Regions from separate parts of the Streptomyces sp. NPDC014006 genome, predicted to be linked through region 2. Evidence: predicted binding sites of a transcription regulator. Region 2 holds the regulator's gene; the other holds the start of a gene.
What was found. The regulator HspR, encoded in region 2, represses chaperone genes until heat shock. The targets are predictions, from matches to a motif close to TTGAGNNNNNNNNNCTCAA.

Region 1 (15,543 bases), on a different contig from region 2:
ACGCTGCGAAGCATGACCCCCTCCGCCACCCCCGCCTACCGCCGCCTGAGCGTCGAGGAACGCCGCAGTCAGCTGCTCACCGCCGCCCTGTCGCTGTTCGCGCACCGGGCCCCGGAGGAGGTGTCCTTGGACGACGTGGCAGAAGCCGCCGGAGTCTCCCGCCCCCTGGTCTACCGCTACTTCCCCGGCGGCAAGCAGCAGCTCTACGAGGCAGCCCTCCGCTCCGCCGCCGACCAGCTCCAGCTCTGCTTCGACGAACCGCGCACCGGCCCGCGCCTGACCCGCCTCTACCGCGCCCTCGACCGCTACCTCGCCTTCGTCGACGAGCACGACGCCGGCTTCAGCGCCCTCCTCCAGGGCGGCAGCGTCGTCGAGACGTCGCGCACCACCGCCATCGTGGACGGAGTCCGCCGCGCCGCCGCCGACCACATCTACAGCCACCTCGGCGTGCACACCCCCGGCCCCCGCCTGCGCATGACCGTGCGCATGTGGATCACCGCCGTAGAAGCGGCGTCCCTCATGTGGCTCGACGACGACAAGCAGCCCCCCGCCGCCGAGCTGCGCGACTGGCTCGTGGAGCAGTTCGTCGCCGCCCTCGGCGTGACCGCGGGCCGCGACCCGCAGACCGCCGACGTGCTCGCCGCGCTCTCCGGCGATGTCTGACACTGGTGGCGTGAAGAGCGAAGACACCCCCTTCGAGGGCGGCCCCATGGACGGCCGGGTCCTCCCCGTGCTCGTCGGCCCCACCGGCCACCCTCCGAAGACGTACCGCATTCCGGTCCCGGACGCGGCCGGCGGCCCGCCCACCGTGCTGGTCTACCGCCGGGTCCCCCGCGGGCACAGCAAGCGCCTCGGCCTGATCCAGGGCTGGAAGTACGCCTTCGACCCCACGGGCGACACCACCACCGGCCGACTGCGCTGGCCGTGGTCGAAGCCCGCGCCCCGGCGCCACCGCACGCCAGACGCCACGCCGGACGGCAACCCGCACGACCCGCACGAGTGACACCCTTGCGCCGGTCCGCGCACGCCCGGCGCGCGCACTTCGCCGACCCGTCCCAAGCTCACGGTGCGAGGCAGAGGGGCTGCCCCGCACCGGAGGTGATGACGTGTCAGGAAAGCTGCTGCGTCTCGTCGGTACGACGGTGGCGGCGGCGCAACTAGCGCTCGCACCCACTCATGCCGCAGCCGTACCCGACCCCGCACAGCAACCACCCGCGGACGCGCAACGGCAACCACCCGCGGACGCAAGCCAAGAGGCACCCGACGACGCACCCCCAGAGGCCCCCGAGGACACCCCGAAGTCCCTGCCCACCCTCCTGACGCAGCTTCAGACGCTGTACCAGCAGGCGGAACAGGCCACCGAGGCCTACAACGCCACCGAGGAGGCGCTGAGGAAGAAGCGCGCCGAGGTGACCCGGCTGGACACCGCGCTGGCCAAGGCCCGGCTGTCGCTGCACGCCGGCCGCGGCGCCGCCGGCCGGCTCGCCCGGCAGCAGTACCAGAACAGCAGCGACCTCTCCCCGTACCTGCGCCTGCTGCTCACGTCCGACCCCGAGCACGCCCTCGACGAAGGCCATGTGATCGGCCGGCTGGCGCGCGAGCGCGCCGAGACCATCGGCCGTCTCACCGGCAGCGAACGCCAGGCCGCGGACCTCGCCCGCCGCGCCCGTACCGCCCTCGACCAGCAGCTGACGCTCATCGAGCGGCAGAAGAAGCAGCGCGACGACGTCCGCCGCCGCCTGTCCGACGTCGAACGGCTGCTGGCCTCGCTCACCGCCGACCAGCTGACCGCCCTGACCGCGCTGGAGCGCACCGGCACCGCCGAGGCGCAGCGCAGCCTGGTCGCCTCCGGCGCGCTGGACGACGACGACAAGCCGTCGTCCAGCGGGGGCGGGCGGGCCGTCCGGTACGCCGAGGGGCAGATCGGCAAGCCGTACGCGTGGGGTGCCGAGGGCCCGACGTCGTACGACTGCTCCGGGCTGACCTCGCAGGCCTGGCAGGCCGCCGGTACGCCGATCCCGCGCACCAGCCAGGAGCAGTGGGCGCGGCTGCGGCACGTCCCGCTGCGCACGCTGCGCCCCGGGGACCTGGTGGTCTACTTCCCGCAAGCCACTCACGTGGCGATGTATGTGGGCGGCGGCAGGGTGATCGAGGCGCCGCGCACCGGCGAGAAGGTCAAACTCTCCCCGATCGCGGCCTACCCGATCCTGGGAGCGGTACGCCCTGACCCGACGACCCCGGCACGCCAGCTCCCCGCGGACCCGGCAAGCCCGATCCCGGCGAACCCGGCACGCCCGGCCCCCAAGGAACAGGCACCCCCGGCCCCGAAGAACCCGGTACTCCGCCCCCAGGAGAAGCCGTCCGCCCTCTGACAGGCTGAACGAAACGGCCCTAACCGGCCAGCGAACCGAGATACGCCGCCGTCTTCTCCGGCTCGTAGAAGAAGTTCTCGAAGTCGGCAGGGTCGTTGAACGCGTTCGCGAACCGGTCGGCCGCCGGCTGGAGCTGGCCGGCCGCGCCGATGAGGTTCAGCACGTGCTCCGGCGGGGGCGCCAGCATCGCGTTGGTCCACTTCACGACGTGCTGCGCCGTCTGCCAGTAGCGGTCGAACGCCTGCTGCATCCAGTCCTCGTCGAACGGCTTGTCGCCGTGCTCGAGGATGGCGGCCAGGTAGGCGGCCGCACACTTGGACGCCGAGTTGGAGCCCTGCCCGGTGATCGGGTCGTTGGCGACGACGACGTCGGCGACGCCGAGGACCGCGCCGCCGCCGGGCAGGTGCCCGATCGGCTTGCGCACGGTCGGGGCGTAGCGGCCGGCCAGCGTGCCGCCCGCGTCGGTCAGCTCGACCTTCGTGGCCCGCGCGTACTCCCAGGGGGTGTACCGCTCCATGAGTTCCAGGGTCAGGGAGAGGTGCTCCGCCGGGTCCTTGACGCCCTTGAAGACGTCCAGCGGGCCGCCGGGTATGCCCTCCCAGAACAGGATGTCGGCGCGGCCGGAGGTGGTGTACGTCGGCATGATGAACAGCTCGCCGACGCCGGGCACCAGGTTGCAGCGGACCGCGTCGAACTCCGGGTGCTCCGGGCGCGGGCCGAGGCCGTGCACGTAGGCCACGGCCAGCGCGCGCTGGGGCTCGCTGTACGGGGAGCGGGAGGCGTCCCGTTCGAACATCGACACCAGTTCGCCCTTGCCGGCGGAGACCAGGACGAGGTCGTAGGCGCGGGAGAAGTAGTCGAGGTCGGAGACCGCCGCGCCGTGGATGACCAGCTGGCCGCCGCGCTGGGCGAACGTCTCCATCCAGCCGGCCATCTTCACGCGCTGGTCCACGGACTGCGCGTACCCGTCGAGCCGGCCCACCCAGTCGATGGCGCGGGCCGCCGGGCCCTCGGCCCAGGAGCCGGGGGCCGCCACCGAGACGCCGAGTCCTTGGATCTTCGGGGCCTGGGACTCCCAGAAGTTCAGCTGGAGGTCACGCTCGTGCTGCAGTGCCGTGTGGAACATGCACTGCGTCGACATGACCCGGCCGGAGCGGATCTCGTCCGCGGTCCGGTTCGACATCAGGGTGACCTCGTAGCCGTGCGCCTGCAGGCCGAGGGCGAGCTGGAGGCCGGACTGCCCGGCCCCTACGACGAGTATCTTCCGCATGCGGAATGTCTCTCCTAGGTGGAACTACTCGGGGGTTTCCTCGAGCGCGTGGGCCACGAGGGCGAGGAGCGTCTCGATCACCGAGATGCGGCGCCGCGCATCCATGATCATGACAGGTATGTGCGGAGGAATCGTGAGGGCCTCACGCACGTCCTCGGGCTCGAACAGCTCGGTTCCGTCGAAGTGGTTGACCGCGACGACGTACGGCAGCCCGCAGCTCTCGAAGTAGTCCAGCGCGGGAAAGCAGTCCTTCAGCCGGCGGGTGTCGGCCAGTACGACGGCGCCGATCGCACCGCGCACCAGGTCGTCCCACATGAACCAGAACCGCTGCTGACCCGGCGTACCGAACAGGTACAGCACCAGGTCGTCGTCGAGCGTGATACGGCCGAAGTCCATGGCCACGGTGGTGGTCAGCTTGCCCGGCGTGGCCGTGAGGTCGTCGGTCTCCTGGCTGGCCTCGGTCATCAGCGCCTCGGTCTGCAGAGGCGTGATCTCCGAGACGGACGTGACCAGGGTGGTCTTGCCGACGCCGAAGCCGCCCGCCACGACGATCTTCGTGGCGATGGGGGCGCGGGTGCGGTCCGTCTGCCAGGACTTCAGATCCTCGTCGGGCTGGGCGACACGGGCCGCCTCGGCGAACGGGGAGACGCCACGAGCGGCGTCAGAGACGACGGAGTCCACTCAGCACCCTTTCCAGCAGCGCGCGGTCCGGCCGGCCCGTGCCGTGGCCGGTGCCCGTTCCGTACACGCGGATCTTTCCCTGGTCCGCGAGGTCGCTCAGCAGGACGCGGACCACGCCGAGCGGCATTTTCAGCAGCGCGGCGATCTCGGCCACCGTGCGCATACGGCGGCACAGTTCGACGATGGCCCGCATCTCCGGCATCACGCGGGTGGCGAGACTACCGTTCGTCAGCTCCTTGCGCTCCTCCGGGGCCTCCAGTGCGGCCACGAACGTCTCGACGAGCAGGACGTGACCGAAGCGGGTACGGCCGCCGGTGAGCGAGTAGGGGCGCACACGGGCCGGTTTGCGATCGCCGCCGCGGACCGGCAACTGGCCCTTCGCGGCGTGGGACATGCTGCTCATCGCTCGCTCCCCATCGAGGAGGACTCCAGGGATTTGCGCAGCTCACTGCGGAGTTCGGGGGTCAGGACATGGCCGGCGCGGCCCACGAACAGGGCCATGTGGTACGCCACGACGCTCATGTCGCAGTCCGCGGAGCCGTGCACGCCGAGCAGCGAGCCGTCGCTGATCGACATCACGAACAGGCTGCCTTCCTCCATGGCGACCATCGTGTGCTTCACCGCGCCGCCGTCCATCAGCTTGGCCGCGCCGATGGTGAGGCTGCCGATGCCGGAGACGATGGTGGCGAGGTCGGCGGCGGAGCCGCGGGGGCCGGCGGGCCGGGTGGCCTGCTGGGCCTGCCCGGCCTCGAGGTTGCGGTCCTGGTCGGAGGAGAGCAGCAGCAGACCGTCGGAGGAGACCACGGCGACCGAGACGATGCCGGGGACCTCCTCGACGAGGTTGCTCAACAGCCAGTGCAGGTTGCGGGCTTCACTGCTCAGACCGAAGGTACTGGGCGCGGTCAACTGCTTGCCTCCTCGACTGTGCCCCCCGTGGCGTCTTGTGTGGGTCGGCGCTCCGCGGGCTGCGCCGCGGGTGCCCTGGTCTGGCCCGTCTGCTCGGCGATCTCCGCCTGGGCGTCGCGGTAGCCGGCGGTGGCGCCCTGGCGGAAGCCGCCGAGCCGCCGGCGCAGGGCTTCGGCGTCCACGGACTTGGTGCGGGGGCGCTCCGCCTGGGCGGGGGCGGTGATCTTGGGGGTGCGCTTGGGGAGGCCCTTCGCGGTGTACTCGTCTTCCTCGTCCGCGGTGCGCTGGTGCTCCGCCTCTGCCTCGGCCGCGGCCGGCTGGTCAGCGTCGGCGGCTGCGGCCTCGTGGGTGGGCGCCGGCACCGTGGCGGACTCGGACGCAGGCTCGGGGGCCTCTTCCTCCGCCTTCGGGGACGGGATCAGCAGCTCCATCGTCATCTCGGCCGGGGACTCCGCCGGCGGCGCGGGCTGCGGTACGGCTTCCTCGGCCGGCGCCGGCTCCCCGGCCTGCGCCGGCTGCTCCGCCGTGGGCTGCTCGGGCTCGGGCTCCCGGGCCTCCGCCTCCGCCCGTTCCCGTACCGCCTTCTCCGCGAGGGCGACCAGGCGGTCGCCGTCACTCGAGCGGCTGTGCAGGACGTTGGAGTTGGCCTCGGCGTCTGCGCCCGGGAGGGAGAAGCTCTGGGTGGTGCTCGCGGAGTGCGCGGGCGGGGCGACCGCGGCCGGCGGGGCGGCGGCCAGCAGCGACTGCGGCAGGACGACGACCGCGGCCGTACCGCCCTGCTTCTGCTCGCGCAGCTGCACCCGCACCCCGTGCCGGTGGGCGAGACGGGCGACGACGTAGAGGCCGAGCCCGAGGCCCTCCTCGCCCTCCTGGTCGTACGGCGTGTTCGGGTCGAAGGCGGTGAGGCGGGCGTTGAGCCGCTCCATCCGCTCGCCCGTCATGCCGATGCCCTCGTCCTGGACGGAGAGCATGACCTCGCCGTTCTCCAGCAGCCAGCCGGAGACCTCGACGGGCATGTCGGGCGGGGAGAACGCGGTGGCGTTCTCCATGAGTTCGGCCAGCAGGTGGGAGAGGTCGTCGGCGGCGAATCCGGCCACGTGCGCATGCGGCGGGAGGGCCGCGATACGGACGCGTTCGTAGCGCTCGATCTCGCTGACCGCCGCGCGGACCACGTCGACCAGCGGGACGGGACCCGCGTGCTGCTGGACGTGCTCGGTGCCGGCGAGCACGAGGAGGTTCTCGCTGTGCCGGCGCATGACCGTGGCGAAGTGGTCCAGCTTGAACAGGGTGGCCAGGCGGTCCGGGTCCTGCTCGCGCTCCTCCAGGCCCTCGATGACGGCGAGCTGACGCTCGACCAGGCCGAGCGTGCGCAGGGCGAGGTTGACGAAGGTGGACCCGATGCTGGTGCGCAGCCGGTCGAGCTGGGCCGCGGACTCGGCGAGTTCGGCGCGCAGTTCCTCGCGGGCGTCGGCCATCTTCTGCCGCTGGCCGACCAGGTGCTTGCGGTCGGACTCCAGGGTGCCGACCCGCTCGGCGAGGGTGACGGCGTGCGCGTGCAGGGCGTTGACGGAGCGGACGACCTGGGCGAACTCGTCATTGCGGCCGGTGAACTTCACCGGTTCCTGGGTGACCGGGTCCTCGGCCTCGGCCAGCCGGGCGGAGCCGCGCCGCAGCGCCGACAGCGGGCGGGTCAGGCTGCGGGCCATGGCGGTGGCGATGCCGACGGCGAGCAGGATCAGCGCGCCGAGGATCGCGACACGGATCTCCAGCGCGGTGACGTCGTCGTCGCGCAGCTGCTCCAGCGCCTGGGTGCGGTGCTGGTAGAGCGCGGACTCCGCGCCGCGCATCAGCTCGATCCGCGCGGACAGGGCCGCGTCGAGCTTGCGGGTGCTGGTGTCGAGCTCGTCGTCGTCCAGCGCGGGCTGGTCGGTGAGACGGGCGAGGTACTTCTCGGCGGTGGTGGTCTCCGGTCCGGTGACGGTGGAGTCGTACGACGTCACCGCCTGCCGGGGTGCCGACTCGTGGAAGTCGGCGAGGGCCGCGTCGGAGCGCAGCCGGGCCTGCTGGGCGGCGGCGGTGAGCACGTCGCGCTGCTTGCCCGCGGACGAGGAGGAGCCGGAGCCGGTTCGGGGCAGGCCGGTGACCGGGTCGATGGTGCTCTGCGTGCCGCCGGGGACGTTCAGCGCGGCGAGCAGCAGGCCGCGGGTGGCGGCGGCCTGCTGGACGGCGGAGTCCAGCTCGGCGAGGGCGTAGGCGCCGGAGCCCGCGCGGGGCGGGCTCTGCTGGGCGAGCTGCTCGGTGAGCCGGTGCAGCTCGGTGATCGCGGCCGAGTACGCCTGGTGGGCCTCGAGCGCGCTGCTCTGTCCGGTGAGCGCGGCGCGGCGGACCGCGGCGATGCCGTCGAGGTCGGTGCGCAGGGCGGCGGGCAGGTCGGTGTCCGCGCGCAGTTCCTCGACCTGCCGGTCGACGCGTGCGCTGCGCTGCTCGTCGGGCGCCTTGGACTTGGGCCGGCCGGCGGCGACGTACGAGGTGACGTCGTCGCGTTCGTCGGCGAGGGCGTGGGCGAGGGTCAGCGCCTCCTGGGTCTGCCCCGCGAGGGTGACCAGGTCCTGGGTGTCCTTCAGCTGCCCGGAGGCGGCGATGACGGACGGCGCGCCCGCGCCCGCGATGGCGGCCGCCACCACCGCCACGGCGACGATCAGCCGATTGCGTACGTGGGTGGGGCGGCCCTTGCCTACGGCGGGTGGCTGGGCGCCACCCTCGGGGGCCGACTGCCTGCCTGTGCGCCGAGGCCGCGTCTTCTGCACCGGTGCTCGCATTCCTGTACTCGTATAGCCATGGGACCGGATGACGCCCCGTCAATCGGCGCGCACGTCCGGTACGGTTCCCGACCCTCCCAGTGCCGGTGGGCAGCGGGCGGGCATCACCTGCCCCGCCACCCGAAGGAGTGAACATCGGGAAAGAGTTGGCGGGCAAGTTCCTCTGGCGCGTGCAGTGGCCTTGCGCGGCGGGCCGGTTGGACGTCGGCGGCGCGCTTTGGCAGGATTCGCCGCCACGCCTTGGCGGAGTGAAGCATTCCACCCCAAAACCGACGTCGTGGCCGCGCCGGCACGACGAACCCGCGATGCTTGCCGGCCTTCGCCGAGCATGTGAAGGGCTGGTGCAGACTGGCCGGATGCGTACGGAACTCGTCTCGGAACCCGGCGACCCGCTTCGCCCCAACGAGGACTTCGCCGGCATCGGAGTACCCGCCTCCGGACAGGGCGCGTCACTCGTCGTCCTGGACGGGGTGACGCCGCCCCGGGAGGGCGGGACGGGCTGTCTGCATTCGGTCCCCTGGTACACGGCACGGCTCGGCGGAGCACTGACCGAACTGACCGTTTCGCTCCCGGATGTTCCCCTGGCCGAGGCCCTCGCCCGCGCCATCGCGCGTACCTCCGCCGCACACGCGGGAACCTGTGACCTTTCTCACCCGCGCACCCCGCAGGCAACCGTGGTCCTGGCCCGCTGGTCCGCACGGTCCGTCGAGTACCTGGTGCTGTCCGATTCAGCGCTGCTGGTGCAGTCTCCGCACGGCACGGTCACGGCGGTTCTCGACGACCGGCTGGCCCGGCTGCCGCGCGCCGCGCTGGCCACGGACGAGATGATCGACGCGCACCTGCGCAACAAGGAGGGCGGCTTCTTCACGGCGGCGGCCGACCCCTCGGTGGCGGACCGCGCGGTCACCGGCTCCCTGCCGCGCGAAGAGGTGACCGCGCTGGCCGCGCTGACGGACGGGGCGGCGCGCTGGTCGGAGAAGTTCCGCGAGGGCGACTGGGCGGACTGCCTCGGGCTGATCCAGAAGGAGGGCGCCCAGGCCCTGGTCGCGCGCGTCCGTTCCCTGGAACGCGCGGACGCACACGCGCGCGCCCACCTGGGCGGCAGCAAGACCCACGACGACGCGACGGTGGTCTACGCGGAGCTGTGAGGCACGGGAGCGCCCTGGGGCAGGCCCGTCACTTCTCCATCCCCCGGTTCAACTGGTTCAGCAGCCGGGCCAGTTCCGCCACCTCGCGGCGGTTCCAGTGGGCGAGCTTGCTGACGTAGCGGGCGCGGCGGGCGTCGCGGACGCTGCCGACCCGGCGGTGACCCTCCTCGGTGAGGTGGACCAGCCAGGCGCGGCCGTCGGCCGGGTCCGGTTCGCGGGCCACCAGGCCGAGCTCCTCCAGGGCCCTGAGCTGGCGGGACATGGTGGCCTTGCCGACGCCGATGTAGGCGGCCAGTTCGGTGGCGCGCTGCCGGCCGCACTCGTCCAGCCGGACCAGCAGGCCGTAGGCGGCCGACTCCAGGTCCGGGTGGACCTCGCGGGCCATCTCCCCCTGACTGGCGCGGGCCCGGCGCAGGAAGACCGTCAGCTCGCGTTCCAGCGCCAGGAACTCCTGGTCCACACCACTCGGCGACGTCCCGGGTTCGCCCCGATGCTCCGCGCCGTTCGCGTCCTCGTGCACGTCAGTCCCCTGATCCGGTTTCCCGATCCTGAAAGTTTCCGCCAGGCGCCCGCCATCGCCGCAGCTTGGTCAGTATTTCGCAGGGCTAGACCAACGGCAGCGTTCGGACCCCTTCCCTCCGTACGGTCTACGTGCGTAGCTTCTTTTACCAGGCCCTGACTGCCATGCCCACGCCAGTGGTTATCGGGCCAACCTGTGCAGCACGTCGTCCAGCGTTCCCCACCGACGCCTTCGGAGGCACGTCATGCCCGTGCACAGACCCGGTTTTGCACGCCGCCGCCTGCTCGCCCCCCTCGCGGCAGCCGGCCTCGCGGTCCTCTCCCTCGCCCTGCCCGCGTCCGCCCGAAGTGCCGACGTCCCCGCCCGCGGCTCCGCCTACATGGGCATGGGCGTCCTGGCCCACGACGGCCAAAGCGGCACGCCCAGCACCGGTGACGCCACCCAGACGGAAGGCGTCGACGTCTCCGCCTACCAGGGCAAAGTCGCCTGGTCCACCCTGTGGAGCAGCGGCGTGCAGTGGTCCTACGTCAAGGCCACCGAGGGGACGTACTACACGAACCCCTACTTCGCGCAGCAGTACAACGGCTCGTACAACGTCGGCATGATCCGCGGCTCGTACCACTTCGCGACACCCGACACCACCAGCGGCGCCACCCAGGCCAACTACTTCGTCGACCACGGCGGCGGCTGGTCCCGCGACGGCAAGACCCTTCCCGGCGCCCTCGACATCGAGTGGAACCCCTACGGCGCCGCCTGCTACGGCAAGACGCAGAGCGGGATGGTCACCTGGATCCGCGACTTCCTGAACCAGTACAAGGCCCGTACGGGCCGCGACGCCGTGATCTACACGGCGACCAGCTGGTGGACCCAGTGCACCGGCAACTACGCCGGCTTCGCCACCACCAACCCCCTGTGGATCGCCCGGTACGCCACCGACCCGGGCACACTGCCGGCCGGCTGGGGTTACTACACGATGTGGCAGTACACCTCCTCCGGCCCGACGGTCGGTGACCACGACAAGTTCAACGGGGCCTACGACCGGCTCCAGGCACTCGCCAACGGCTGACATCGCCGCTCGTACGGCGAAGGCCCGGGTCTCCCTCACGGGACCCGGGCCTTCCCTCATCCGGCGGCGTCCGTCACGCCGCCACCGGAACCTCCGGCGTCGCCTCGCTCGTGGCGGGCGCGAGCGCCAGTTCCAGGACCTGGCGCACGTCGGTCACCGCGTGGACGTCGAGCTTGTCCAGCACCTCGGCGGGGACGTCGTCCAGGTCGGGTTCGTTGCGCTTGGGGATGATCACGGTGGTCACCCCGGCGCGGTGGGCGGCGAGCAGCTTCTGCTTCACGCCGCCGATGGGCAGCACCCGGCCGGTCAGCGAGACCTCGCCGGTCATCGCCACGTCGGTGCGGACCAGACGGCCGGAGAGCAGGGACGCCAGGGCAGTCGTCATCGTGACGCCGGCGCTGGGGCCGTCCTTGGGGACCGCTCCGGCCGGGAAGTGGATGTGCACGCCCCGGTCCTTCAGGTCGCCCACCGGCAGCTCCAGTTCCGCGCCGTGGCTGCGCAGGAAGCTCAGCGCGATCTGCGCGGACTCCTTCATCACGTCACCGAGCTGACCGGTGAGGGTCAGTCCGGCCGCGCCGGTCTCCGGGTCGGCCAGGGACGCCTCGACGAAGAGGACGTCACCGCCGGCGCCGGTGACCGCGAGGCCGGTCGCCACGCCGGGGACGGCGGTGCGGCGCTCGGCCGGGTCCTGCGCGGACTCCGGAACGTGGTGCGGGCGGCCGATCAGGTCGCGCAGGTGGTCCGCGGTGACCGTGAAGGGCAGCTCGCGCTCGCCCAGTTCGTGCTGGGCGGCCACCTTGCGCAGCAGACGCGCGATGGAGCGCTCCAGGGTGCGCACACCGGCCTCGCGGGTGTACTCGCCGGCCAGCTTGCGCAGGGCGCCCTCGTCGAGGGTGACCTCCTCCTTGTTCAGGCCGGACCGCTCCAGCTGACGCGGCAGCAGGTGGTCGCGGGCGATGACGACCTTCTCGTCCTCGGTGTAGCCGTCGAGGCGGACGATGTCCATGCGGTCGGCGAGCGCCTCGGGGATGGCCTCCAGGACGTTGGCGGTGGCGAGGAAGACGACGTCCGACAGGTCGAGCTCGACCTCCAGGTAGTGGTCGCGGAAGGTGTGGTTCTGCGCCGGGTCGAGGACTTCGAGCAGGGCCGCCGCGGGGTCGCCGCGGAAGTCGGAGCCGACCTTGTCGATCTCGTCGAGCAGGACGACCGGGTTCATGGAGCCGGCCTCCTTGACGGCCCGCACGATCCGGCCGGGCAGCGCCCCGACGTACGTACGGCGGTGACCGCGGATCTCGGCCTCGTCGCGCACCCCGCCGAGGGCGACGCGGACGAACTTGCGGCCCATGGCGTGGGCGACGGACTCGCCGAGGGAGGTCTTGCCGACGCCGGGCGGGCCGACGAGCGCGAGGACGGCACCGCCGCGCCGCCCGCCGACGACGCCCAGGCCGCGGTCGGCGCGGCGCTTGCGGACGGCCAGGTACTCGGTGATGCGTTCCTTGACGTCGTTCAGCCCGGCGTGCTCGGCGTCCAGGACGGCCTTGGCGCCCTGGATGTCGTAGGCGTCCTCGGTGCGCTCGTTCCACGGCATCTCCAGGACCGTGTCGAGCCAGGTGCGGATCCAGGAGCCCTCGGGCGAGGCGTCGGAGGCGCGCTCCAGCTTGTCGACCTCCTTGAGGGCGGCCTCGCGGACCTTTTCCGGGAGGTCGGCGGCCTCGACGCGGGCGCGGTAGTCGTCGGACTCCTCGCCCTCCTTCTCGCCGTTCAGCTCGCGCAGTTCCTTGCGGACGGCCTCCAGCTGGCGGCGCAGCAGGAACTCGCGCTGCTGCTTGTCGACGCCTTCCTGGACGTCCTTGGCGATGGTCTCGGCGACGTCCTGCTCGGCGAGGTGGTCGCGCAGCTGCTGGGTGGCGAGCTTGAGGCGGGCGACCGGGTCGGCGGTCTCGAGCAGCTCCACCTTCTGCGCGGTGGTGAGGAAGGGTGAGTAGCCGGAGTTGTCGGCGAGGGCGGAGACGTCGTCGATGGCCTGGACGCGGTCGACGACCTGCCAGGCGCCGCGCTTCTTCAGCCAGGTGGTGGCGAGCGCCTTGTACTCCTTGACCAGTTCTTGCACGTGGCCCGGGACGGGGTCCGGCTGTGTCTCGTCGAGCTGTGTGCCCTCGACCCACAGCGCAGCACCCGGGCCTGTGGTCCCGGCACCGATCCGGACGCGGCTGCGGCCGCGGATCAGGGCGCCGGGGTCGCCGTCGGCCAGCCGGCCGACCTGCTCGACGGTGCCGAGGACACCGGTGCTCGCGTAGGTCCCGTCGATGCGTGGCACGAGCAGGACCTTGGGCTTTCCGGCCTCGGAGCCGGCGGCGGCCTGCGCGGCCTCCACCGCGGCGCGCACTTCGGAGTCGCTCAGGTCCAGCGGAACCACCATCCCGGGCAGCACGACCTCGTCGTCGAGCGGCAGCACAGGCAGAGTGAGCGATGCGGACGTCGAAGCCATGATCTCCCTTTCGGCAGTCAAGTTGAGTTGTATCGACTCAATGCTTGGGAGTCGGCAGATGTTCCCAAGCCGGTGTTCGCTGTGAGCGATCAAGGACACGGGCGCCCGGAAAGGTCACGGGAGGGGCTCGCGCACCGACCCGTCACGTAATAGCCTATGTGGGCTAGTGGCTATTACCGCGATCTGGCACGGCGGACGGGAGACCGGAGTGGACACGATCGTGCGGTCCTGGGTGGAGGGGTGGGTCGTGTCGCGGGGCGCGGCGCCGCCGGCGGCACGGGAGTGGGGCTGGACCATCGACGTCGGACGGCCGGACCACGTCAGCAGGCACGTGTTCGGCGGCGTCGGCGAGGCCGTCTCAGAGACGGCCGTACGGAAGGTGGCGGACACGGTGACCGGGGCGGGGGTGCAGTTCAAGGCGTTCCGGGATCCGGCAGAGGTCGGCGGCTGGCTCGGCGACGGCTGGTGGATCGACCCAGAGCCGGGCTGGCTGATGTCCGTCCCGCTGACGGCGTCCGCCCCGGCGCCCGCCGTCCCGGACGGTTACCGGCTGCGCACGTGGACGCGTGGCGGTGTGCTGCGCGCCCTCGTCACCGCGCCGGACGGCTCCTGGGCGGCGAGCGGGCAGATCGCGCCGACCGGCCCGACCGCGGTGGCGGACATGATCGAGGCCTCGCCGGAGCACCGCCGCCGGGGCCTGGGCACCCTCGTGATGCGCACCCTCCAGCGGGGTGCGGCGGACGCGGGCGCGCGAACGGGCGTGCTGGCCGGGACGCCGGACGGGCGGGCACTGTACGAAACACTGGGGTGGCGGACGGTCGCGCCGCTGACGAGCGCTAGGCGGGTGAAGGACTGAGGGGGCGGGGGGGGGGGGGGGGGCCCCCCCCCCCCGGGCGGGGGGGGGGGGGGGGGGGGGGCCCCCCCCGCGCCCCTTCACGCCCGCGACGGCCCGCCGTGCTGCGCGGTGGCCGCCCAGCGGCGCAGGCGGGGCCAGGTGGTGATGCCGATCGTCAGCGCTATCGCGTGACCCCAGCTGGTGAGGGGGTCGTAGGGCGACAGCAGGTCCTGGCCGATGATCAGCGCGACCCAGGCGAGCAGGGGCCAGCGCAGCCAGGGTCTCAGCAGCCCGGCCAGCGCGCCCACGCCCGCGGCGACACCGAAGCTGATGCCGTAGTCGAGGCGGTGCAGCGAGGTGTCCGGCAGGTGTCCGGTGGCGACCGCGAACCCGACCGGCACCTCTGTCGCGAGGGTCGCCAGCACATGCCCGCACAGGAAGACGCCGGCCGTGCGCAGACCGCCGACGCGCCGCTCCAGCGCGGTCAGGACGAGCAGAAAGCCGAGCGCGTACGGCGAGAGCACCCCGCCGGCGATCCACAGCGCACTGCCGACGAGCACCAGCACCGGGTGCCGCGCCAGGTGCGCCACGTCCGTACTGGACCCCTGCTGCAGCGCCTGCACGACGGCGGGGTCGGCGTACGCGGCGACGAGCGAGGTGAAGGCGAGCACGGCGGCGTAGGCGAAGGTGAAGGGGGTCGCCCGGGGAGTGGGCAGCAGCCGCCAGGGGCGTACCGCCCGCAGCCGGCCGCGGGGAGCCGGCGTGGCCTCGACGGCAGCGGCGGACGGCGCGACGGGTGCCTGCGGGCCGCCGCGCCGCGGCTGGCCGGGCATGCCGTCCAGCAGCCGGGTGAGATCCGGCAGATCGGCCGGAAGGGGCGCGTCGGGAGGCGTCCTGTCGACCCTCGCAGTGCGTTCCACGGTGAGGCGCTCCTTCCGTCGCCCCCCACCTTTCGGGTCCCACCCACCCGCTGTCTGTGATCCACGCCACGCGTGACCGGATTCTCAGCAACCTCTCAAGGTTCTTACGCGTCCGCCGCCGATCCCCGTCGCCCCGGCGCGCGTTCCGGCGTACCCGCCCCGGCGTCCCGTGGCCCGCGCCCCGCGTCCCACGAACGGGTGCTCCGGCGCCGTCCGAGCCCGCCGCCTCCCGTAATTCCCGTTCCCGCAAAGCCCCGTTCATGCAGGATGGGGTCCATGTCCACGACGTACGACAGTCCCGAGGTCCTGGACCGCCGCGAGGGTCCCTACGGCGAGGTCGTGCTGCGGCGGCACGGCGAGTTGCTGCAGATCATCGCCAACGGGTGCTTTCTGATGGACACCTCCGACGGCCGCAGCGAACGGCTGCTGGTCGACGCCGCCCTGGAGGCACTCGGCGAACGCCCGGCGCCGCACGTGCTGATCGGCGGGCTGGGCGTCGGCTTCTCGCTGGCCCATGC
Region 2 (15,543 bases):
CGACCTCGTCGTACACGCCGCGCAGCAGCCGGGTCATGACCTCCTGGGGCGCGGTGGGCACCAGCCAGTCCATGTCGTCCGGATCGGGGTGCAGCAGCGCCAGATCGAGCAGGCACGGCACCTGCTCGGCGTCCCGGCGCGTCACCCGGCCGCGCCGCACCGCCCGGGAGTACACCCGGTCCCCCGCCGCGCACAGTCGGTCGGCACCGTGCGGGTGCTCCTCCGTCCCGTGCCCGGTCATCGCCCACTCCACCCCCGGTTCACGCCTCTTCGCAGCGCAACTATGCGCGGACGGAGCGTGCTGTGCAACACGGCTCGGGCGCGCGTGACCGAGGGAAACCACCGGTTCGCACCGCTATCTCCCGGCCTTTCGCCGCCCTTGGCCGCGCGGCCATGACGGCCGGACCTCTCCCCTTGGGCGAGCTGCGGCCCGACAATGCCGGACATGGTCCGTGCAGGGCGTACGACACCGACGTACCCGCTGATCGCGGTCGTCCGGGCGGCCGCGCTCGTCCTGGCCGCCGCCGTGGGCGCGGCCGGGTGCGAGGCGACCGCCGGCGCGCCGCCGAGTGCCTCCGCCCGCCCCTCGCATCGCGCTCCGGGCGAGCACCGGGACGGGCACCTGGTCTTCACCGTGCTCGCCCTCAGGTGCGGGCTGACCGCCGTGGCCGGCACGCACAGCGAGGCGCAGCCCGACGGGCAGTTCTGCACCGCGCGCCTGCGGGTGCGCAACGCCGACCCCGCCTTCCACACCTACGTCGCCGCGCAGCAGCGGCTGGTGAACGCCGACGGGGCGCTTGCGCGGCCGGACTCCTTCGCGATGGCGGTGCGCCGCCAGCACGAGCGGGTCGAGATCGGCGGGCACGACCTCATCGAGATCGAGGTCTGGTACGACGTCCCGAAGCGGGCGCGGGTGACCGGGCTGCGGGTGACCGGCGACCGGGACCCTGACGGCTACCTCAGCGGTGCGACGGTCCCGCACGCCCCGGACGGCGTGTTCGTGCCCATGACCCCGGCGACGGGGCCGTGACGGACGCCTGCCGCGGCCGGCTTCGTCGTGCCGGCCGATTTGCGACCGCCAATGCGCAACGGCTGACGCGCGGGCGGCTCAGGCGCGGGCGGCTACTTCAGCCCGATCGCGGAGCACGCCGAGGCGTACTTCGCGGTGCAGATCTCCGGCACCTTGTAGATGCCGTCCTTGACGACCGTGCTCTTGATGTTGCTCTTCGTGAGCGCGACCACGCTGACCAGCTGGGCCGGAACGTCCTTCTGCGTGGGGCTGTCGACGGTGTCGCCGGCGAGCGCGTCGAACTGGATGTCCCTGCCCTGCACCTTGGCGACGGCCATCTCCGCGGCGGCCTCCGCCTCGGTCGGGTAGGGCTTGTACACGCTCATGTACTGGTCGCCGGCCACGATCCGCTGCACGGCGTCCAGTTCGGCGTCCTGCCCGGTGATCGGCGGCAGGGTGGAGACACCGGCCGCCTTGAGGGCCTTGATGATGCCGCCGGCCATGGCGTCGTTGGCGGAGTAGACGCCCGCGATCTTCTTGGCGCCGATCGCGGCGATCGCCTCGGCCATGTTGGCCTGTGCGTTCTTCGGGTCCCAGTCCTTGGTGTCGTAGGACTTCGCGATCGTCACCTTGCCGTTGAGCTCGCTGAGCGCGCCCCGCTTGAACTGACCCGCGTTCGGGTCGGTCGGCGAGCCGTTCATCATGACGATCCGGTCGGAGGTGTCGGCGCCCTCACCGAGGGCGCCGAGCAGGGTGCGGCCCTGCACCTCGCCGACCAGTTCGTTGTCGAAGGAGACATACGCGTCGATCGGGCCCTCGGCGAGGCGGTCGTAGGCGATGACGGGGATGCCCGCGTCCTTCGCCTTCTGCACCTCGTCGGCGATCGCGTGCGAGTCGACCGCGTCCAGCAGGATGACGTCGACCTTGTTGTCGATCATCTGCTGCATCTGGGTCGCCTGCCGGGACGCGTTCTGCTCGGCGTTGGCGTACTCGACCTTGCCCTTGTTGCGGGTGAGGGAGGCGACCTTCGCGGCGATGATGGGGTGGTCGAACTTCTCGTACCGGGAGTTCACCTTCTCCGGCAGCAGCAGACCCACGGTGACGTCATCGCCCTTCGTGGGGCTCGCGGTGCCCCCGCCCTCCGTCGAGTTGAGCATGCTGCAGCCGGCAAGCGTGAGGATCATCGTGGACGCGGCCACGGTTACGGCGGTACGACGCATGCGGGGGCTCACTTCGGGTGCGGTACGAAACGCGGGTGCAGCGGCACGACCCACGTGACTGAAAAGCCAACGCGGGAGCGCCACCTTGCGTCAAGACCGGCCACCTAACGAGATGGCAACATCACGCTCCGCTCAGTCCGTGAAGGCGGGGAGAACCCCTGCCCATTCACCGCCAAACACCCCTTACCGACCCTTCACGAGCGGGGGTTCACCTTCACGAAACAGCACAGGTGACCGAACGATATCGGCCATCTGCTCGGGCTCGACCGGGCCGCGCGCGCAGCGCGAAGGGGCCCGGAGGCGATCCGCCTCCGGGCCCCTTCGCGCTGCGCGCGCGGCCGCTAGTCCTTGGCCTTCTTCGGCCGCCACACCACCAGCGCGCTGGTCTGCTGGACCTCCTGGTACGGGACCAGGTCGCGGCGGTAGGAGGCGTGGACGGCGGCCTCGCGCTGCTGCATCGCCGCGGCCGCGCCCTCCAGGGCCGCCTGCAGCTCCGCGACACGGGACTGCAACGCGGCGACCTGGTTCTCCAGCTCGATGATGCGCTTGATGCCGGCCAGGTTGATGCCCTCGTCCTGCGACAACTGCTGCACCTGGCGGAGCAGTTCGATGTCGCGGGCCGAGTAACGCCGCCCGCGGCCCGCGGTGCGGTCCGGGGAGACCAGCCCCAGGCGGTCGTACTGACGCAGCGTCTGCGGGTGGAGGCCGGAGAGCTGGGCCGCCACCGAGATGACGTAGACCGGGGTGTCCTCCGTCAGTTCATACGGATTACGTCGACGGCCGTCCATCCCACTCAAGCTCCCTTCGCGGCCTCGAACAGCTCCGCCCGCGGATCCTGGTCCGCGGTCGCCTCGCGATACGCCTCGAGCGCGTCACGAGCCTTCCCCGACAGGTCCTTGGGAACACTCACCTCCACGGTGACCAGCAGGTCGCCGCGAGTGCCGTCCTTGCGGACCGCGCCCTTGCCGCGGGCGCGCATCGTGCGGCCGTTGGGCGTGCCGGGCGGCAGCTTCAGCGTGACCGGCGGGCCGCCCAGGGTCGGCACCCTGACCTCCCCGCCGAGCGCCGCCTCCGTGAACGTCACCGGCACGGTCACCGTGAGGTTGTCGTCCTTGCGGCCGAACACCGGGTGGGCGTCGACGTGCACGACGACATAGAGGTCGCCGGCCGGTCCGCCGCGCTCGCCCGGCGCGCCCTTGCCGCGCAGCCGGATCCGCTGCCCGTCCGAGACGCCGGCCGGGATGCGGACCTGCATGGTGCGCGAGGACTTCGCCCGGCCGCTGCCGTGGCAGACCTCGCAGGGGTGCTCCGCGATCAGGCCCCGGCCCTTGCAGTCCGGGCAGGGGTCCGTCAGGGAGAAGCCGCCACCGGAGCCGCGCGCCACCTGCCCCGTGCCGACGCAGGTCGGGCACACGCGCGGCGTGCCGTTCTTGTCGCCGGTGCCGGAGCAGGCCTTGCACGGCGCCTGGGAGGACATCCGCAGCGGGACCGTGGCGCCCTCGATGGCCTCCGTGAAGCTGAGCGTGACCTCGGACTCGACGTCCTGGCCGCGCCGGGGCTGGGTCCGCGTCCCCGCGGCACCGCCCCGGTTGAACAGGCCCCCGAAGACGTCACCGATTCCTCCGCCGAAGCTGCCTCCGCTCTGGGCGCCGCCTCCGAAGAGGTCGCCCAGGTCGAAGTTGAAGGAGCCGCCGCCCGCACCCGGCCCCGGCCTGAAGCCGCCGTTGCCGAACAGGGTGCGGGCCTCGTCGTACTCCTTGCGCTTCTTGGGGTCGCCGAGCACGTCGTTCGCCTCGGAGATCTCCTTGAAGCGCTCCTCGGCCTTGGCGTTGCCCTTGTTGGCGTCCGGGTGGAACTCGCGGGCGAGCTTCCGGTACGCCTTCTTGATCTCGGCCTCGGTGGCGTCCTTGGGGACGCCGAGGACCTTGTAGTAGTCCTTCTCGATGAAGTCCTTGGTGCTCATCCCCGACGTACCCCCTTTCCGATGGTCCCCTGGTTGCTTGTGACGTCAGCCCTCGTCCGGGCCACCGCTCTCCTTGTCGTCGGCCGCCTTGTCCTCGGCGCCCTCCGCCTTCGTGCCCTGCGCGCCGGGCTGCGGCTCGGCGACGGCCACCCGCGCGGGGCGGATGGTGCGCTCGCCGATGCGGTACCCCGGCTGCAGGATCGCCACGCAGGTCGTCTCGGTGACGTCCGGCGCGTAGGAGTGCATCAGGGCCTCGTGGATCGTCGGGTCGAAGGGCTCGCCCTCCTTGCCGAACTGCTGCAGGCCCAGCTTCGCCACGACGGTCTCCAGCGACTCGGCGACCGACTTGAAGCCGCCCACCAGCTCGCCGTGCTCCCGCGCGCGCCCGATGTCGTCGAGCACGGGCAGCAGTTCGGTCAGGAGGTTCGCGTTGGCGAGCTCCTTGACCGCGGCGCGGTCCCGCTCGACCCGGCGGCGGTAGTTCTGGAACTCGGCCTGGAGGCGCTGGAGGTCCGCCGTGCGCTCGTCGAGCGCCTTGCGCGCCTGATCAAGCTGGGCGACCAGGCCCGCGTTCTCGTTCCCGTCCCCGGCCGGGGCCGCCGCCTCCTCGGAGGAGGCGGCCTTCAGCTCGGCGTCGTCAGGGGTGGCGCCGGAGGGGACGTCGGGCTTCTCTTCAAAGCCCGGGGTCTCCTCCGTCATTACGCGGCACCGTCCTTGCGCTCGTCGTCCACGATCTCGGCGTCCACGACGTCGTCGTCGGCCTTGGGCTGCTCACCGGCACCGGCAGCACCGCCCGCGGCCTGGGCGCCCTGGGCGTCGGCGTACAGCGCCTGGCCCAGCTTCTGCGAGACGGCCGCGACCTTCTCCGTGGCGGAGCGGATCTCGGCTGTGTTGTCGCCCTCGGCGGACTCGCCCTTGAGCTTCTCCTTCAGCTCGGCGACCGCTTCCTCGACCTCGGTCTTGACCTCGCCGGGGACCTTGTCCTCGTTGTCCTTGAGGAACTTCTCCGTCTGGTAGACCAGCTGCTCGCCCTGGTTGCGGGCCTCGGCGGCCTCGCGGCGCTTGTGGTCCTCCTCCGCGTAGCGCTCGGCCTCCTCACGCATGCGGTCGACCTCGTCCTTCGGCAGCGAGGAGCCGCCGGTGACGGTCATCTTCTGTTCCTTGCCGGTGCCGAGGTCCTTCGCCGTGACGTGCATGATGCCGTTGGCGTCGATGTCGAAGGAGACCTCGATCTGCGGCACCCCGCGCGGCGCGGGCGGGAGACCGGTCAGCTCGAACATGCCGAGCTTCTTGTTGTACGCCGCGATCTCGCGCTCGCCCTGGTAGACCTGGATCTGCACGGACGGCTGGTTGTCCTCGGCCGTCGTGAAGATCTCCGAGCGCTTGGTCGGGATCGTGGTGTTGCGCTCGATCAGCTTGGTCATGATGCCGCCCTTGGTCTCGATACCGAGGGACAGCGGGGTGACGTCCAGCAGCAGGACGTCCTTGACCTCACCCTTGAGCACACCGGCCTGGAGCGAGGCGCCGATGGCGACGACCTCGTCCGGGTTCACACCCTTGTTGGCCTCCTTGCCGCCGGTCAGCTCCTTGACGAGCTCGGCGACGGCGGGCATACGGGTCGAACCACCGACGAGAACGACGTGGTCGATCTCGTTGATGGAGATGCCGGCGTCCTTGATGACGTTGTGGAACGGCGTCTTGCAGCGCTCCAGCAGGTCGGCCGTCAGCTGCTGGAACTGGGCGCGGGTGAGCTTCTCGTCCAGGTGCAGCGGGCCCTCGGCGGACGCCGTGATGTAGGGCAGGTTGATCGAGGTCTCCGTGGAGGAGGACAGCTCGATCTTGGCCTTCTCGGCCGCCTCGCGCAGGCGCTGCAGGGCCATCTTGTCCTTGGCCAGGTCCACGCCGTGGCCCGACTTGAACTGCTGCACCAGGTAGTCGACGACGCGCTGGTCCCAGTCGTCGCCACCGAGGTGGTTGTCACCGTTGGTGGCCTTCACCTCGACGACGCCGTCACCGATCTCCAGGAGGGACACGTCGAAGGTGCCGCCACCGAGGTCGAAGACGAGGATCGTCTGGTCGTCCTTGTCGAGGCCGTACGCCAGCGCGGCGGCGGTCGGCTCGTTGACGATGCGCAGGACGTTCAGACCGGCGATCTCACCGGCCTCCTTCGTCGCCTGACGCTCGGAGTCGTTGAAGTAGGCCGGGACGGTGATGACCGCGTCGGTCACCTTCTCGCCCAGGTAGGCCTCGGCGTCCCGCTTCAGCTTCTGCAGGATGAAGGCGGAGATCTGCTGCGGGTTGAACGGCTTCCCGTCCAGCTCGATCTTCCAGTCGGTGCCCATGTGACGCTTCACCGAACGGATCGTCCGGTCCACGTTGGTGACGGCCTGGCGCTTGGCCACCTCGCCGACCAGCACCTCGCCGTTCTTGGCGAAGGCGACGACGGACGGCGTGGTCCTGGCGCCCTCGGCGTTGGTGATGACGGTGGGCTCGCCGCCCTCGAGGACCGAGACCACCGAGTTCGTCGTGCCCAGGTCGATGCCGACCGCACGTGCCATTGCAATTCCTCCAACTGACTTGAGTGGAACAGGCTCAAGTGTGCATGAGGCTCACGGCTCGGTCAACAGACCTGAGTCACCCGGACTCAACTCTTATCCGTTCCTTACACGCAACGGCGCTCTGACCTGCGACGACGACGGTCGGCGCGGTGGCTGCACCCGGGAAAAAGTCGGTCGCGCACTCGCCGGGACGGACTGCCGGGGCGCCCGCGCCATCGTCTGGGGCCCCTGCCCCGACCCCGGTCCCTGCCCCGGCCCCCGCCGGCGCGGCACCCGGTACACCGGCACCCGCAGCAGCGCGAGAACGACGACCAGCGCACCGCCCGCCACCCACAGCGCGACACTCGGACGGGCCCACCCGGCGTGCACCAGTACTCCCACGAGTACCCCGGCACCCGCGGCCACGCCCAGCAGTACGGCCGTGCCCTGCGCGGTCAGTCCGAGCCGCCGCAGCCGGTGCCCGACATGGTCGGGACCGCCGCGCGCCAGCGGCCGTCCGGCCAGCCGCCGCGAGAGGGCGACGAGGAGGACATCGGCGGCGCCGAGGGCGACAAGCGGCCCGAGGACGGCGGCGGTGCCGGTCAGGTCGTAGCCCGACCGGGTGACCACGGCCGCCGAGGCCAGCAGGAAGCCGGTGAACAGCGAGCCGCAGGAGCCGAGCCCGATGCGGGCGGCCGGCCAGCCGTGCATGAGGAAGCCGGTCAGCGCCGCGGCGAGCACGCTCAGCAGCACCGCGAGCCCGTCCATCACCTCCGCCGCGGCGCACGCCGCCACCCCGAAGGCGGTGAGCACCCCCACGGTCCCGGCCACGCCGTCGGTGTGGTCCAGCGAGCGGAAGGCGAAGGAGGCGAAGGCGATGAAGACGACGCCCAGCATCCCGCCGAGCACGCCCGTCTCGTCGTACGGCACGACACAGGCCGCCGCCACGGCCGTACCCACCAGCAGGAACCGGGTCCTCAGCCGCCACACGTCCGCGGCGAGACCCAGCGCGGCGAGCACGCCGCCCGCGATGAGCAGCCGGTCGTTGCCGTCCCCGAGCGGCGCGAGCCGGGTCCAGTTGCCGGCCGCGGCGACCAGGCAGGTGGCGAGCACCATGGCCGCCCCGCCGAGCAGCGGCACCGGTCGCGCGCGCCGGCGCTGGTCGATGAGCCCCATGCGCAGGGCAGGCGTCCGGAGCGCTCCCGCCAGCAGGGCGGTGAGCAGCAGGGCGGCGGTGGCAGCGGCGATCCCATAGAGCACGGATATAAGTTAGAGGTGAATGTACCAATTTGGTACGAATAACACGTTCAGATTGCGGTCGACTTCCCCGAGGCCCCGCGTTTCTTGTGATCCTTTAAGGCAAGCCTCAGCGACACAGATCACCGAACGGCTGGCTACATTGCATCGGAAGATAGGGGTAGTCTCAGACGAACTGAATAAGTTACCGCTTAGTAATCTCCCTCGATTCACCCCTCGCAGGCCCGAGGAGCCCCCATGCAACTCGCCGCGATCATCGTGTCGCTGGCCCTGACCGTGGTCGGCGTCGCCCTGCTCGCCCGCGCCATCGGCCAGTTCGTCCGCTACTTCAAGCTGGGCCAACCGGTCCCGGCAGGCAGCCGGACCGACAACCCCTACGCGCGCAGCGTGACCCTGGTGCGGGAGTTCCTCGGCCACACGCGCATGAACCGCTGGGGGATCATCGGCATCGCCCACTGGTTCGTGGCCATCGGCTTCCTGACGCTGCCGCCCACGATCATCAACGCCTACGGCCAGCTGTTCCAGGCCGACTGGACGCTGCCGGTCCTCGGCGGCTTCCTGCCGTACGAGATGTACATCGAGTTCATCGGCGCGATGACCACGCTCGGCATCGCGACGCTGATCGTCATCCGTCTGCTCAGCCTGCCCTCCCGGCCCGGCCGCAAGTCCCGCTTCGCCGGCTCGAAGATGGGCCAGGCGTACTTCGTCGAGTACGTCATCCTCATCATCGGCCTCGCGATCTACGTGCTGCGCGCCCTGGAGGGCGCCCTGCACCACGTGGACCACTACGAGGCCGGCTACTTCGCCTCGTACCCGGTGATCCTGGCGCTGAAGGGCCTGAGCGTCTCCACGCTCCAGAACCTGGTCTACCTGTTCGCCATGATCAAGCTGGGCACGACCATGATCTGGATGATCACGGTCAGCCTGAACACCAACATGGGTGTGGCCTGGCACCGCTTCCTGGCGTTCCCGAACATCTGGTTCAAGCGCAACGCCACCGGTGAGACCGCGCTGGGCGCGCTGCAGCCGATGACGAGCGGCGGCAAGCCGATCAACTTCGAGGACCCGGGCGAGGACGACGTCTTCGGCGTCTCCCAGGTCGAGCAGTTCTCCTGGAAGGGCCTGCTGGACTTCTCCACCTGCACCGAGTGCGGCCGCTGCCAGTCGCAGTGCCCCGCCTGGAACACCGGCAAGCCGCTCTCCCCGAAGCTGCTGATCATGTCGCTGCGGGACCACGCCCACGCCAAGGCGCCGTACCTGCTCGCAGGCGGCGGCAAGACGATGGAGGGCGAGGAGAAGGCGTCCGAGGAGCAGCTGAAGGACGTCCCGGCGTCCGCGCTGGCCGAGGCCGAACGCCCGCTCATCGGCACCGCCGAGGAGAACGGCGTCATCGACCCGGACGTGCTGTGGTCCTGCACCACCTGCGGCGCCTGCGTCGAGCAGTGCCCGGTGGACATCGAGCACGTCGACCACATCGTCGACATGCGCCGCTACCAGGTGATGATCGAGTCCGCGTTCCCGTCCGAGGCGGGCACGATGCTCAAGAACCTGGAGAAGAAGGGCAACCCCTGGGGCCTGGCGAAGAAGCAGCGCCTGGAGTGGACCAAGGAGGTCGACTTCGAGGTCCCGGTCGTCGGCAAGGACATCGAGGACCTCACCGAGGTCGAGTACCTGTACTGGGTCGGCTGCGCCGGCGCCCTCGAGGACCGCGCCAAGAAGACCACCAAGGCCTTCGCCGAGCTGCTGCACATGGCGGGCGTGAAGTTCGCGATCATGGGCGGCGACGAGAAGTGCACCGGTGACTCCGCACGCCGCCTGGGCAACGAGCCCCTGTTCCAGGAGCTCGGCATGGAGAACGTGATGGCCCTGAACACGGCGTTCGGCGAGGAGCTGGACGACGAGGGCAAGGTCGTCGCGGAGTCCGCGAAGCCCAAGTCGGCGAAGAAGATCGTCGCCACCTGCCCGCACTGCCTCAACACGCTCGGCAACGAGTACCCGCAGCTCGGCGGCGACTACGAGGTCATCCACCACACCCAGCTGCTCCAGCACCTGGTGGACGAGGGCAAGCTGATCCCGGTGACCCCGGTCGAGGGCATCATCACCTACCACGACCCGTGCTACCTGGGCCGGCACAACAAGATCTACACGCCGCCGCGCGAGATCATCGCCGCCGTCCCGGGCGTCCGCAACGAGGAGATGCACCGCCACAAGGAGCGCGGCTTCTGTTGCGGCGCCGGCGGCGCGCGGATGTGGATGGAGGAACGGATCGGCAAGCGCATCAACAACGAGCGCGTCGACGAGGCCCTGTCCGTCAACCCGGACATCGTCTCCACCGCCTGCCCGTTCTGCCTGGTCATGCTGACCGACTCGGTCAACGGCAAGAAGAACGAGGGCAAGGCCAAGGAGTCCATCCAGGTCGTGGACGTCGCCCAGCTGCTCCTCGACTCCGTCAAGACGCCGGTCGACCCGGCGGGCGAGGCCGAGTCCGAGAGCGCGCCGGAGCCGGAGCCGGTGAAGTAACGGCCCCGGGCCCACCGCCCCGCAAAGCCGGACGGCGCCCCCTGACCCGCACAGGCAGGGGGCGCCGTCGTGTCCGCTGGGCGGTCCGGCGTGGCGTCCGGCGGTCCGGCGTCCGGTGGTCCGGTGGTCCGGGTGTGTCAGACGCCCTTCGGGGACGCCTGCTGGACCACCTCGAAGGACCACAGGGTCGAGCCGGAGGCCGCGGGCTTGGGTCGCTCGCCCTCGGCACCGCCCCGGTGGGCGGCCTTCATCGGCCCCTCCATCCAGGCCTGGAAGGACTCCTCGTCCCGCCAGCGCGTGTACACCAGGTACTGGTCCGTGCCCTCGACGGGGCGCAGCAGCTCGAACCACTCGAAGCCGTCGGAGTTCTCCACGGCGTGGGCCCGCGAGGCGAACCGCTTCTCCAGGACCTCCCGCTGCTCGGCGGGAACGGTCAGCACATTGATCTTGACGACGCTCATGCAGCCATCCTCGCCCACGGGGCCCGTCGTCGAACGCATCGGGGCGGTCCTGGAGGTGGGGCGGGTGCGTACGGGACCTTGCGTCAGGGGCGGGAAGGAGAGCTTCCTGCGCGGCCCGTTCACCCGGACGGGTGCCCCGCGCTCGGCCGCCGCGCCGATCCCCGCCAACCGGCTCGGCGCTCGACGCCGTCGACCTACGGCGGGGTTGACTCACCGGCCCCGGATCTGCCCCGGATCCACCCCCGAAAGGACCCCAGGGTCCCCGGCGTTGGTCCCTTAGGGGATGTCACAGCTCGGCCGCAAACCCCCGCCGTGCACACTGCCGTGGGCACGTCACTGTGCGGAACCAGGTACGTTCGATGACGTGGCTGGATTCAGGATCGGACGCGGCGGCCGGGACGGCCGTGCCCCGCAATCACGACCGCAACACCCCCCGTACGGACAGCAGGCGCCGCAGGGACCGTCGTACGGCTACCCGCAGGCGTACCCACCGAGCGGCGCCGGCGGCCCGGCATCGCCGTGGCCGCAGGCCGGCGGGCGCCCACCGCAGGGTGAGCCGGAGTACTTCGGCGGCCCGGAAGGCGGCTACGGCCCCGGCCCGGCGGACCCGTACGCGGCGAACCAGCCCGGACACACCCAGGCCTTCTCCATCGACGAGCAGGTCCGGTACGACGAGGGCTACACGCAGGGCGGCACCTACCAGGCCGGCGCGGCGGCCCCGGCCGGACCGACCGGCCCGCGGCTGCACTGGAAGGCCCTGCTGAAGGGGATCGTGCTGTCCCCGAACCAGACGTTCCTGCGGATGCGTGACTACGCGATGTGGGGCCCCGCCCTCGTCGTGACGTTCCTCTACGGCCTGCTCGCCGTCTTCGGCTTCGACGGCGCCCGCCAGGACGCGATCAACGCCACGCTCTCCAACGCCATCCCGATCGTGCTGACCACGGCGGTGGCGATGGTGCTGTCGTCGTTCGTGCTCGGCGCGGTCACCCACACGCTGGCCCGTCAGCTCGGCGGCGACGGGGCGTGGCAGCCCACGGTCGGCCTGTCCATGCTGATCATGGCCCTGACCGACGCGCCGCGTCTGATCGTGGCGATGTTCGCGGGCGGCGACGCGCCGTTCGTGCAGGTCCTGGGCTGGGCGACATGGGTCGCGTGCGGCGTGCTGCTCACCTTGATGGTGAGCCGCTCGCACGACCTGCCGTGGCCGAAGGCACTGGGCGCGTCGGCGATCCAGCTGATCGCGCTGCTGTCGATCGTGAAGCTGGGCACGTTCTAGTCCCCTGCGGTGCGGTACGGCCGCACGAAAGGCCCCCGGCGGTGAACGCCGGGGGCCTTTGGCTTGCGCGCCGGACGACTCAGGCGTCGAGCACCTGACCCGCACGCCTCACCACGGGCGGTTCGACACTCCACGGGAAGTTGATCCAGTCATCGGTGCGCTTCCAGACGTACTCGCACTTCACGAGGGACTGCGGCTTCTCGTATATGACGGCGGAGCGGACCTCGGCGACGTGGTCGAGGCAGAAGTCGTGGACGAGCTTGAGCGTCTTGCCGGTGTCGGCGACGTCGTCCGCGATCAGCACCTTCTTGGCGGTGAAGTCGATCGCGTTCGGCACCGGGGCAAGCATGACGGGCATCTCGAGGGTGGTCCCGACGCCGGTGTAGAACTCCACGTTGACCAGGTGGATGTTCTTGCAGTCGAGGGCGTAGGCGAGCCCGCCGGCGACGAACACGCCGCCGCGGGCGATGGAGAGCACGACGTCGGGCTGGTAGCCGTCGTCGGCGATGGTCTGCGCGAGTTCGCGCACGGCCTTGCCGAACAGGTCGTAGGTCAGATTCTCACGCACGTCACTCATGCTCGCGCTCACACCTGCGTCCGATGGAAGTTGATGTACGACCGGGAGGCGGTGGGCCCGCGCTGCCCCTGGTAGCGCGATCCGTACCGCTCGGCCCCGTACGGGAACTCGGCGGGCGAGCTGAGGCGGAACATGCACAGCTGGCCGATCTTCATCCCCGGCCACAGCTTGATCGGCAGGGTGGCGAGGTTGGACAGCTCCAGCGTGACGTGTCCGGAGAAGCCGGGGTCGATGAACCCGGCGGTGGAGTGGGTGACGAGCCCGAGCCGCCCGAGCGAGCTCTTCCCCTCGAGCCGGGAGGCGAGGTCGTCCGGGAGGGAGATCACCTCGTACGTGCTGGCCAGCACGAACTCACCGGGGTGCAGGATGAACGGCTCGTCGCCCTCCGGCTCGACCAGCCGGGTCAGATCCGCCTGCTCGACGGAGGGGTCGATGTGCGGGTACCGGTGGTTCTCGAACACCCGGAAATACCGGTCCAGCCGTACGTCGATGCTCGACGGCTGCACCATGTCTGTGTCGTAGGGATCGATGCGGACCCGCCCGGCATCGATCTCGGCCCGGATGTCCTTGTCAGAGAGAAGCACGTAGCGAGGATACGCAAGGCGTGCGGAGCCCCCCAATCGTGAGGGTCCCGCACGCCGATGATGATCTTTCCCGGGTTCCGCTACCGCTTCTCGACCAGGGTGACCGGCACCACGCTGCGGAGCCGGGCACACCGGGGACACCGGACGAGGCGTCCGGGACCGAGCCGCTCGGCCTGCTGCATCGGGAACGAAGCGGCGGTGAACACGTGCCCATCGGCACAACGGACGAGGGTGCGCTCCATCAAGTCCTGAAGTCCCTTCCCCAAAGAGCCGCGCCGGGCTGGACTGCCCTGACGACGAAGCCACACATTACGGGATGAAAGGGACGCCCCTCCAGGCGGCACTCCGACCTCGCGCAGCCCCTCCGGCACACCCCCACCGTACGCCCCAACTCCGGTCCCCCGCAGCCGCATACCCCGCCCCCGCGAACACACGCAGGCCCCCGTCCATGAACACCGGGGGCCTGGCATGAGGTACAGTGGGCGACGGTTCCGACACCACCGGACTCGGGGGCGTCGGCGACTTACGCGGGTGTAGTTTAATGGTAGAACATCAGCTTCCCAAGCTGAGAGCGCGAGTTCGATTCTCGTCACCCGCTCCAGATTGAAACCCCAGGTCATCGGCCTGGGGTTTGTTTGTTTTCCAGCCCAAAGAGGGGCTCGCCCGGCGCCACACCGAGGGCCGATCGCAGGGAGGCGGGTCCGGGTCGGCTTTCAACGCGTCTCATCGCCCGCTTGCCACTGAAAGCGTGGTGAAGCCGTCGTGAAATCCGGGTGGCCCAAGCTCCATGCCAGAACGAAGGCGACGCGGACCCGACCGGGCCGCGAAGAGTCGAAGGAGCCCACCACCATGGCCATCACCCTCACCGACCAGGACAAGACCACCCTGCGGACCGCCGCCTACGGCGCCGTCTCCCTCATGGCCGCCGCCGACGCCGCCGGCTCACCCCACAAGGTCGCCACCCACGGCAGCATCGCCCTGACCTCCGCGACCGGTCAGGTCGGGCACGTGCTCGCCGAGAAGTCGAAGATCAAGAACCTGAACGGCAAGTCCGTGGCCGAACTCGCCGACCATGTGCTGCCCGCCCTCACCGCGGCCATGGACCTGCTCAAGAAGCAGGACCCGGCCGAGGCCGAGAACTTCCGCAGCACCATCGGCGTCGCCCTCGACGCCGGCGTGCGGGCCCACAAGGGCGAGCCCGGCCCCGCCCTGACCGAGATGTACCGCAAGATCGCCGGTGCCCTCGACGCCGCCTGACCGGACGTCGGGTCGTCGCCGCCGAACGGCCCGGCGATTGAGCGCACTCACAACCTCGCCGCCACCGGTTCCTGTGTCTCGCGCCCCGGGGCCGTCGGCACGGTGGAGGCCGCCCCCGTGCGTGTCCTCGGCGTCCAGGGAGCCGCCGATGCCTTCGGCGAAGCCGCGTGCGACGGCGAGGCCGAGGCCGACACCGCGGGGCGCGTCGCCGTACCGCTGGAATCCGGGCACTGCGCCGCAACGTCCACGGGACTCACCAGCGCCGTGTGCCCGAAGCGAGGCATCCGTCTTTTCCACGGGTTGAGACCAGCGCCGGGGCCGCCGGGCACGGCAAGCTCGGCGTACTCGTCGAAACTGCCCGCGCCGAACAGGTCGACGACCTCCTTGTAGTCGCTGGGCAGCCGTGCGCCGAGGTCTGCCTCGATGACGGGCCAGTCCACGCGCGGCTCGGGTATCGGTTCCCAGCCGGTGACGATGCGCAGCTTCTCGGCCCAGGACGCACCTTGCGGGAAACCGGCGGCCGCTGGGTCCTCGCGGTGGGTGATCACAGCGACAGCCCGCGGGCCGGCGGGGGATGCGGCCAGGCCGCACCCGACCCAGCGGTTCCGGTAGCCCCAGCCCCGCATCTCCAGCAATTCCCCGGCCCCGAAGGGCTCGGCCAGCGGCAGGCCGGTGCGTCCGCTGAGCGACGGATCGACGAACCCGCCCGCTGCCACATTCCGGTGCTGCCCCGCCCGCCGGCCGAATTCCGCGACAAGTTCATGCAGGTTCACGCCCGGCGGTGCCTCCAGAATGATGGGTTCATCCGGATCAGGGGGATTCCCATCGATCAGGCGCCAGACGCTGTCGACGAAGGCATCGGTTTCCACGGCCGCCAGTCAA

Region 1: a site for HspR is predicted at 13,293-13,311, ahead of lon (endopeptidase La). Genes of this name have one in related genera too.

The regions. Positions count from the first base shown of each region.
Region 1 is NZ_JBICAJ010000006.1:193,006-208,548, forward strand. It holds gene ACF1GV_RS21765 (TetR/AcrR family transcriptional regulator) at 13-663, shown strand; gene ACF1GV_RS21770 (hypothetical protein) at 674-1,003, shown strand; gene ACF1GV_RS21775 (NlpC/P60 family protein) at 1,107-2,372, shown strand; gene ACF1GV_RS21780 (styrene monooxygenase/indole monooxygenase family protein) at 2,392-3,642, opposite strand; gene ACF1GV_RS21785 (ATP/GTP-binding protein) at 3,667-4,323, opposite strand; gene ACF1GV_RS21790 (DUF742 domain-containing protein) at 4,304-4,726, opposite strand; gene ACF1GV_RS21795 (roadblock/LC7 domain-containing protein) at 4,723-5,229, opposite strand; gene ACF1GV_RS21800 (nitrate- and nitrite sensing domain-containing protein) at 5,226-8,048, opposite strand; gene ACF1GV_RS21805 (protein phosphatase 2C domain-containing protein) at 8,405-9,196, shown strand; gene ACF1GV_RS21810 (MarR family winged helix-turn-helix transcriptional regulator) at 9,225-9,716, opposite strand; gene ACF1GV_RS21815 (lysozyme) at 9,961-10,782, shown strand; gene lon (endopeptidase La) at 10,856-13,270, opposite strand; gene ACF1GV_RS21825 (GNAT family N-acetyltransferase) at 13,479-14,126, shown strand; gene ACF1GV_RS21830 (rhomboid-like protein) at 14,204-15,025, opposite strand; gene ACF1GV_RS21835 (spermidine synthase) at 15,302-15,543, shown strand, end outside.
Region 2 is NZ_JBICAJ010000003.1:238,076-253,618, forward strand. It holds gene ACF1GV_RS13280 (LuxR C-terminal-related transcriptional regulator) at 1-241, opposite strand, end outside; gene ACF1GV_RS13285 (hypothetical protein) at 446-1,030, shown strand; gene ACF1GV_RS13290 (sugar ABC transporter substrate-binding protein) at 1,123-2,229, opposite strand; gene ACF1GV_RS13295 (heat shock protein transcriptional repressor HspR) at 2,571-3,017, opposite strand; gene dnaJ (molecular chaperone DnaJ) at 3,023-4,192, opposite strand; gene grpE (nucleotide exchange factor GrpE) at 4,238-4,891, opposite strand; gene dnaK (molecular chaperone DnaK) at 4,891-6,750, opposite strand; gene ACF1GV_RS13315 (MraY family glycosyltransferase) at 6,844-7,989, opposite strand; gene ACF1GV_RS13320 ((Fe-S)-binding protein) at 8,224-10,506, shown strand; gene ACF1GV_RS13325 (antibiotic biosynthesis monooxygenase family protein) at 10,644-10,967, opposite strand; gene ACF1GV_RS13330 (YIP1 family protein) at 11,251-12,243, shown strand; gene ACF1GV_RS13335 (phosphoribosyltransferase) at 12,323-12,820, opposite strand; gene dcd (dCTP deaminase) at 12,829-13,404, opposite strand; tRNA gene ACF1GV_RS13345 (tRNA-Gly) at 13,932-14,005, shown strand; gene ACF1GV_RS13350 (hypothetical protein) at 14,254-14,661, shown strand; gene ACF1GV_RS13355 (hypothetical protein) at 14,709-15,530, opposite strand.